Regions from separate parts of the Kitasatospora sp. NPDC058184 genome, predicted to be linked through region 1. Evidence: predicted binding sites of a transcription regulator. Region 1 holds the regulator's gene; the other holds the start of a gene.
What was found. The regulator HspR, encoded in region 1, represses chaperone genes until heat shock. The targets are predictions, from matches to a motif close to TTGAGNNNNNNNNNCTCAA.
Positions count from the first base shown of each region.

Region 2: the regulator HspR is predicted to act here: its motif matches at 2,164-2,182, upstream of lon (endopeptidase La).

Region 1 is NZ_JBHVVE010000005.1:27,883-32,294, forward strand. Features, by position in the region: gene ACFVXH_RS10885 (hypothetical protein) at 1-148, shown strand, start outside; gene ACFVXH_RS10890 (helix-turn-helix domain-containing protein) at 230-1,219, opposite strand; gene ACFVXH_RS10895 (heat shock protein transcriptional repressor HspR) at 1,394-1,924, opposite strand; gene dnaJ (molecular chaperone DnaJ) at 1,932-3,095, opposite strand; gene grpE (nucleotide exchange factor GrpE) at 3,242-3,859, opposite strand; gene dnaK (molecular chaperone DnaK) at 3,856-4,412, opposite strand, start outside.
Region 2 is NZ_JBHVVE010000004.1:299,472-303,883, forward strand. Features, by position in the region: gene ACFVXH_RS09945 (response regulator transcription factor) at 1-647, opposite strand, end outside; gene ACFVXH_RS09950 (rhomboid-like protein) at 1,266-1,976, shown strand; gene lon (endopeptidase La) at 2,205-4,412, shown strand, end outside.

The DNA.
Region 1 (4,412 bases):
GCGCCGATTTGTCTGCAAGATAGTGTTTTCGCTGGCTGTCGTCGCCGCGGTGGTCGGTGCGGGCTCGCTCGCGATCGGCGCCGACTCGCAGGACGGGACCGCCGGCAGGGCTGCCGTTGCCATCGCGGACGACATCTCCTGGCAGTGAACGCGGCAGGCGGGGAGCGTGGTCGCGGGGGCGGAATTCTTTGGTGAATTCGTCGAATGCGGGTGGAAGTAGCCGGGCGGTTCAGTCGACGGAGCCCTGAGTCTTTCGGCCGAGCGCGTACCCGAGTTGGAACAGCGAGTCGACCTTGTAGTCGTCCCGCATTTCGGCGATATGTCTCGCCAGTGTCCGTTCGCTGATTCCCAGGCGCCGTGCGATCACCCGGTGGTTGGTGCCTTCGAGCATTTGGTCGATGATCGTCTGGCGCAGGCGGGACACCACTTGCTGGGGTACCGTCCGGTCGCCCTCGAATTCGAGCGCGCGGCTCCAGTACTGCTCGAACACCTCCTTGGCGAGGTAGTCGACGATGGCCGGGTCGTAGATGAAGGCCGCGAGGCTCATGTCGTCGTCGATCGGGATCACGGCCACTCGCCGGTCCATCACGATGAGTCGAGTGTAGGGCTCGTCGAGGGTCCGGTACTGGCCGCCGGCCTGCGCGAGCGTCGCCACGTAATCCCTGGTCGGCTGGTGGTAACGGGTGCTGGCGTGGTAGATCGTCCGCATCCTGGTACCGCTGCTGAGCGTCTTCAGGTCGTAGGCGATCATCCTGGCGAGGAGGTCCGGTTGGCGGGGGCCGCCAGGCTGGAGCGCCAGGGCCTCCTCGAACCCGGAATCTCTGAACTGCTCCAGTCGTTGCCTGATCAGGGCTTTCCCGCGCACATGCTCTATCGAACCCCCGGAGTTATTCGGGGTGTGGAATTCCCGGGCCAGCTCCTGCAGTTCGGATGGGAAGGACACCGCGCGGGACAGGAGTTCCAGCGCCTGGCGCTGCCAGGAATGGCTGAGACTGGTCGAGAGCTGCGCAGGATCGACGGCCACGAGGAAGTCCGCGTCATCGGCGTCGGGGACGAGAAGTCCGAGCCTCACCAGCTCGTCCCGTGCGGAATCATCGGTGTTGGAATTCGGACCCGACGGCAGACTGCCGTCACCCCGGACGACGGCGAGATACAGCTCGCGTGCTTCCGCCGAGAGGATGGTCGAGCCGGCGGCAAGGGGCTGCTCTCGTCCACTCATTCGTGACTCCTTGCCGTTGCAGTGCTACCTGCGTTCCATCAGCGCTGACGCTGGACGATTTTTAGCATGCCAGATCCATTGGGCCCCGGAGAGGGACGGCGACCGCACTCTCTCACCACACGGCAGCCGCCGGCACCCCCCGAGAGGAGGGGCCGGCGGCCGGTGGGTGCCCGGTCAGCGCTTGGGGCGCCAGACGACGAGGGCGCTGGACTGCGGGGTGGGGGGCTGGTACGGGACGAGGTCGCGGCGGTAGGAGGCGTGGACGGCGGCCTCGCGCTGCTGGAGGGCGGTGGCGGCGCCTTCCAGGGAGTCGACCAGTTCCGTGACGCGGGACTGGAGGGCGGTGACCTGGTTCTCCAGCTCGATGATCCGCTTGATGCCCGCCAGGTTGATGCCCTCGTCCTGGGAGAGCCGCTGGACCTCGCGCAGTTGCTGGATGTCGCGTGCGGAGTAGCGGCGGCCGCGGCCGGCGGTGCGGTCGGGGCAGACCAGGCCGAGGCGGTCGTACTGGCGCAGGGTCTGCGGGTGCAGGCCGGACAGTTCGGCGGCCACGGAGATGACGTACACCGGGGTGTCCTCGGTGAGGACGTACGGCGGCGGGGACGCGGCGGCGCGGCGGGTGCGGCGGGGGCCGGTGCCGGGCAGGCCTTCGCCGAGGCCGGGGCCGATCGGGGTGTCGGGGTCGATCGGGTTCATCGGGGACATCTGGTCGTCACGCTCCCTTCGCCGCCCGGAAGAGGGCGGCGCGCGGATCGTCGGAGGCGGTGGCCTCGCGGTACTGCTCGAGGGCGTTCAGCGCGTCGCCGGTGACGTGCTGCGGCACCACGACCTCGACGGTGACGAGGAGGTCGCCGCGGGTGCCGTCCTTGCGGGTGGCGCCCTTGCCGCGGGCGCGCATGGTGAGGCCGTTGGCGCTGCCCGGGGGCAGCTTGAGCTTCACGGCGGGGCCGTTCAGCGTGGGCACCTCGATGGTGGCGCCGAGCGTGGCCTCGGGGAAGGTGACCGGCACGGTGACGGTGAGGTTGTCGCCCTTGCGGCCGAAGACGGGGTGGGGGTCGACGTGCACGGTGACGTAGAGGTCGCCGGGCTGTCCGCCGCGCTCGCCCTGTGCGCCCTTGCCCTTGAGCCGGATGCGCTGGTCGGCCTGGACGCCGGCCGGGATGCGGACCTGCATGGTGCGGGCCGAGCTGGCCCGGCCGCTGCCGTGGCAGTCGGTGCACGGGTCGTCGACGATCATGCCCCGGCCGCGGCAGTCCTTGCACGGCTCGGAGAGCGCGAAGGCGCCCTGGCCGCGGCTGACGGTGCCCGCGCCGACGCAGGTCGGGCAGACCCGCGGGGTGGTGCCGGTCTTGGCGCCGGTGCCGTTGCAGCTGCGGCAGGGGGCCTGGCTGGTCATCCGCAGCGGGACGGTCGCGCCGTCCACCGCCTCCTCGAAGGAGAGCGTCACCTCGGTCTCGACGTCGGCGCCGCGCCGGGGCTGGGCCTGCCGGGTGCCGCCGCGGTTGAAGAGGCCGCCGAAGACGTCGCCGATGCCGCCCCCGCTGCCGGCGCCGCCCTGGCTGCCGCTGAAGAGGTCGCCGAAGTCGAAGCTGTAGCTGCCGGTGCCGCCGGGGCCGCCGCCGGCCCGGAAGCCGCCGTTGGCGAAGAGGCTGCGGGCCTCGTCGTACTCCTTGCGGCGCTTCTCGTCGGAGAGGACGTCGTACGCCTCGGAGATGTCCTTGAACCGCTCCTCGGCCTTGGCGTCACCCTTGTTGGCGTCGGGGTGGAACTCGCGCGCGAGCTTGCGGTAGGTCTTCTTGATCTCGGTGGCGGTGGCGTCCTTGGGCACGCCGAGGACCTTGTAGTAGTCCTTCTCGACAAAGTCCTTGCCACTCATGGCGTACGCCACCTCCCGATGTCCATCGTCACTGAGCTGTCAACAGCGGCTGCGAGCACGACTGCTGACAGCGCGCTGCGGAGCCGGCCGCCGTACTGGCCGGCGTACGACTCCGCAGCGCACTGGTTGTCACCCGTCACAGGTTGTCAGCTGTCCGAGCCACCGTCGGACTTGTCCGCGTCGGCGGACTTGGCCTCGGCGTCCGTGGACGCCTGGCTGCCGGGCTGGGGCTCGGCGACGGCCACCATCGCCGGGCGGATGATCCGCTCGCCGATGCGGTAGCCGGGCTGGAGGACCTGGACACAGGTGTCCTCGGTGACGTCCGAGGAGTAGCTGTGCATCAGGGCCTCGTGCATGGTCGGGTCGAAGGGCTCGCCCTCCTTGCCGAACTGCTGCAGACCCAGCTTGGCGACGACCGTCTCCAGCGACTCGGCGACGGACTTGAAGCCGCCGGTGACCTCGCCGTGCTCGCGGGCGCGGCCGATGTCGTCCAGGACCGGGATCAGCGACTCCAGGATGTTGGAGACGGCGATCTCGCGGACGGTCAGCCGGTCGCGCTCGACCCGCTTGCGGTAGTTCTGGTACTCGGCCTGGAGGCGCTGCAGGTCACCGGTGCGCTCGGCGAGCTCGCGCTTGGCGGCGGCGAGACCCTCCGAACCGGACTCCCCGCTGCCGGCCGCGGCGGCCTCCTCGGCAGCCTTGATCACGGCCTCTTCGGCGGCGGAGTCGTCGCCGGGCTTGCCGCCCTGCGGCTTGTCCGTCATGCCGCACCGCCCTTGGGCTTCTCGTCGTCCACGATCTCGGCGTCGACGACGTCGTCGTCCTTGGCCTGGGCGGAGTCACCGGAGGGGGCGGCACCGGCGGTGGCGTCGGCGTTGGCGTACAGCGCCTGGCCGAGCTTCTGCGCGGTGGTGGAGACCTTCTCCGAGGCCTCGCGGATCTTCGCGATGTCCTCGCCCTTCAGGGCCTCCTTGAGCTCGCCGATGGCGGTCTCGACCTCGGTCTTGACGTCGCCCGGCAGCTTGTCGGCGTTGTCGGCGATGAACTTCTCGGTCGAGTAGACGAGCTGCTCGGCGGAGTTGCGCGTCTCGACGGCCTCGCGGCGCTTGTGGTCGTCCTCGGCGTACTGCTCGGCCTCGCGGCGCATGCGGTCGACCTCGTCCTTCGGCAGCGAGGAGCCGCCGGTGACGGTCATCTTCTGCTCCTTGCCGGTGCCGAGGTCCTTGGCGCCGACGTGCATGATGCCGTTGGCGTCGATGTCGAAGGTGACCTCGATCTGCGGCAGGCCGCGCGGCGCCGGCGGCAGGCCGGTCAGCT
Region 2 (4,412 bases), on a different contig from region 1:
CTGTCCACGGTGCGGGTGCCGGAGGCGTCGGTCCAGTCCCAGACCTCGGCCAGCAGCTGCTCGCGGGTGAGCACGGCGCGCGGCTGGGCGGCCAGGCAGGCGAGCAGGTCGAACTCGGTCGGCGTCAGGTGGACGTCGCCCGAGGCCAGCCGGACCCGGCGCTGCACGTGGTCGATCTCCAGCTCGCCGAACCGCAGGCTGCCCAGCGCGGGCGTGCGGGCGGCCTGCTGGGCGCGCTCGACGCGGCGCAGCAGGACGTTGACGCGGGCGGCCAGTTCGCGCATCGAGAACGGCTTGGTCATGTAGTCGTCCGCGCCGACGCCGAGGCCGACCAGCAGGTCCGTCTCGTCGTCGCGGGCGGTCAGCATCAGCACCGGCACCGGGCGCTGGGCCTGGATCCGGCGGCACACCTCCAGGCCGTCGAAGCCGGGCAGCATGATGTCGAGGACCACCAGGTCCGGCTGCCAGGTGTGGAAGCCGTCGACCGCGCCGGGGCCGTCGTGGGCCACGGCGACCTTGAAGCCCTCGGCGCCCAGCCGGGCGGCGATCGACTCGGCGATCGTGGGCTCGTCCTCCACCACCAGGACTCTGCGCTGGCTGCTCACAGTGCCGCCGGCGTTGTGGTTGTCCTGCTGAATCTCTGTCACGGTCACGCCACCGCCCCCAGGGCTGCGGGCCGGCCACCTGTGGGGATGGCGGGGCTCCGCTCGTAGTCTTGTTCCGTCGTGGACTGTGCCGGGTCCGCCGTCCCGTCGCGCGATCGGGAGCCGAGGACGGATGGTCGGCCGCCCACTTCTCCCGCGCACTTCGCAGCGTACGGACAGCGGATGCTTCCCGGCAGGTGGACCGGACGTTTCCGGCCCGTGGGCCGGCTGTCGGGCCGCCCTCGGACCCACTGCACGAGTGGGCACGGGCCGATACCTTACCCGTCGAATTTTCTCTGCGTAACGGTACGTATGCAGTGCAGTTGACGCCAAGTCGCCGGTCAGAGGCCCTGGTGCCCCGTTTATGGGGAGAAGGTCTGGACCAATGTCGGGAATCCGGCGGTCCGCTACGGCGACGGTCTTCACGGGCTTCTTTCAGGTGCCTCTCAGAACCTCGACGTACCGTGGCCACGTGAGCGCCCGGCCGGGCGGAATCCGCGGCGCGCGCCGGTACGTTGGGCATCCGGCGGGGAGCCGGTGGCTGCGGCGTGGAGCGGAGGCGGCATGGCGGGACTCGGGCGGGGTGCCGACGGGTGCGGGAGTGCGGGGGCGCCGTACGGAATGCTCCGCCTCGGGCTGCGCACCGGCGTCCTGGAATGGCTGCTGGAACGGGTGCCGACGCCCCGGAGGACGCCCTTCACGCTCGGGTACCTCGCCGTCGTGGGAGCCACCACGACCTTCGCCCGGCTCGCCGATCCGGAACTCGTCCAGCGTCTGCAGGAGGCCTCCAGTTCGGACGGCCACAACCTGCTCCAGCATCCTTTGCGCGCCCTTGTGCTGAGCGGGTTCTGGGTGGCCGGCGAGGTGTGGATGCCGTACCTGTGGGGATTCGCCCTCACCCTCGCCCCGCTGGAGCGCAGGGTCGGCCCGGCCCGGGCCGCGGCGGTGTTCGCGGCCGGGCATGTCGCGGCGACACTGCTCTCCCAGGGCGTGGTGATCACCGCGGTGGAGACCGGGCGGATGGCGCCCGAGGCGATGGACTACCTGGACATCGGGGTCAGCTACGGCGTGCTCGCCTGCCTGGGCGCGGTGGCCGGGCTGCTCTCCTGGCGCGGGCGGCTGCTCGCGCTGGGCGGCGCCGGGCTGATGATCGCCGAGCAGATCGCCACCGACAAGGACGTGATCACCGGGGTGGGGCACCCGGCCGCGGTGCTGACCGGGGTCGCGCTGTGGCGCTGGCTGCGCCGGGCCGAGCGGCGCCCGCCCCGGCCGCGCCCGGCCGCCGCGACGGCCGCGGGCGGTGCGCCCGCGCGGGTGCGTGCGGCGCGCTGACGCCTGTGCGTTAGGCGCGTCTACGCTGTCGCCCGGTCGGACCTCCCCGGACTCGCGGGGCTCCCCGTCGGGACTTTTCGAGGCGTGTCCGGTGCTCTTTTGACGAAGTCGGGTGCCGCGCTTTCCCCGCCGATTCCTGTTCGCTCACGGCGAACAGGGGGCCGGGAACATCCGGCGCCTGTGAAGCCTTAGTCAGGTCGACTCAAGTTCACTGACTGGGGAGAGATCATGGCATCGACGTCCACACCGCTCACCCTGCCCGTGCTGCCGCTCGACGACGAGGTCGTCCTGCCGGGCATGGTCGTCCCGCTGGACCTGAAGGACACCGAGGTGCGCGCCGCCGTCGAGGCCGCCCGGGCCGCCGCCACCGGCGCCGGCAAGCCGCAGGTCCTGCTGGTCCCGCGGGTGGACGGCTCGTACGCAGCGGCCGGCACGCTGGCCACCGTGGAGCAGGTCGGCCGGCTGGCCGACGGGGAGCCGGCCGCGCTGGTGCGCGCCGTGCGCCGGGTCCGGATCGGGGTCGGCACCACCGGCCCCGGCGCCGCCCTCTGGGTGGAGACCACGCCGTTCACGGAGTCCTCGGTGGGCACCCCGGTGGCCGGCCGGGCCGCCGAGCTGGTCAAGGAGTACAAGGCGCTGTCCACCCAGTGGCTGCGCAGGCGCGGCGCCTGGCAGATCGTCGACCGGGTGGCGCAGATCGAGGGCGTCGGCGAGCTCGCCGACAACATCGGCTACGCGCCCTTCGCCACCGCCGAGCAGAAGCTCAAGGTGCTGCTGGAGGCCGACCAGGTCGCCCGCCTGGAGTACGCGCTCGCCCTGCTGCGCGACCACCTCGCCGAGGAGGAGGTCAACGACACCATCCGCAAGGACGTCGAAGAGGGCGTGGCCAAGCAGCAGAAGGAGTTCCTGCTCCGCCGCCAGCTGGAGGCCGTCCGCAAGGAGCTGGCCGAGCTGAACGGCGACCCGGCCGACGAGGAGGGCGACTACCGCGCCCGGGTCGAGGCCGCCGACCTGCCGGAGAAGGTCCGCGAGGCCGCGCTCAAGGAGGTCGACAAGCTGGAGCGCTCCTCCGACCAGTCGCCCGAGGGCTCCTGGATCCGCACCTGGCTGGACACCGTCCTGGAGCTGCCCTGGAACGAGCGCACCGAGGACGCGTACGACATCGCCGGCGCCCGCGCGGTGCTGGACGCCGACCACGCCGGCCTGGCCGACGTGAAGGAGCGGATCGTCGAGTACCTGGCCGTCCGCAAGCGCCGGGCCGACCAGGGGCTCGGGCTGATCGGCGGCCGCCGCGGGGGAGCGGTGCTGGCCCTGGTCGGGCCGCCCGGAACGGGAAAGACCTCGCTCGGAGAATCGGTGGCCCGCGCCATGGGCCGGAAGTTCGTCCGGGTCGCGCTCGGCGGCGTCCGGGACGAGGCGGAGATCCGCGGCCACCGGCGCACCTACGTCGGCGCGCTGCCCGGCCGGCTGGTGCGGGCGATCAAGGAGGCCGGCTCGATGAACCCGGTCGTCCTGCTCGACGAGATCGACAAGGTCGGCTCCGACTACCGGGGCGACCCGGCCGCCGCCCTGCTGGAGGTGCTGGACCCGGCGCAGAACCACACCTTCCGGGACCACTACCTGGAGGTCGAGCTCGACCTCTCCGACGTCGTCTTCCTCGCCACCGCCAACGTGCTGGAGTCCATCCCCGGGCCGCTGCTCGACCGGATGGAGCTGGTCCGGCTGGACGGCTACACCGAGGACGAGAAGGTCGTCATCGCCCGCGACCACCTGCTCCCGCGCCAGCTGGAGAAGGCCGGTCTGGGCGGCGGGCAGGTCACCGTGGACGAGCCGGCGCTGCGCAGGCTCGCCGGGGAGTACACCCGGGAGGCGGGCGTCCGCACCCTGGAGCGCTCGATCGCCCGGGTGCTGCGCAAGATCGCCGCGCAGGCCGAGCTGGGCGAGCGCGAGCTGCCCGCCGCGGTCGGCGCCGAGGACCTGCGCGCCCTGATCGGCCGGCCGCACCACGTGCCGGAGTCCGCCCAGGAGCCGGCCGAGCGCCGTACCGCCGTCCCCGGCGTGGCCACCGGCCTCGCGGTGACCGGCGCCGGCGGCGACGTCCTCTACATCGAGGCCTCGCTGGCCGACGCCGAGACGGGCGGCACCGGGCTGACCCTCACCGGGCAGCTGGGCGACGTGATGAAGGAGTCCGCGCACATCGCGCTCTCCTACCTGCGCTCGCGCGGCGCGGAGCTGGAGCTGCCGGTCACCTCGCTGCGCGACCGCGGCGTGCACCTGCACATCCCGGCCGGGGCCATCCCCAAGGACGGGCCGAGCGCCGGCATCACCATGACCACGGCGCTGGCCTCGCTGCTCTCCGGGCGCAAGGTGCGCACCGACGTGGCGATGACCGGCGAGGTGTCGCTGACCGGGCGGGTGCTGCCGATCGGCGGGGTG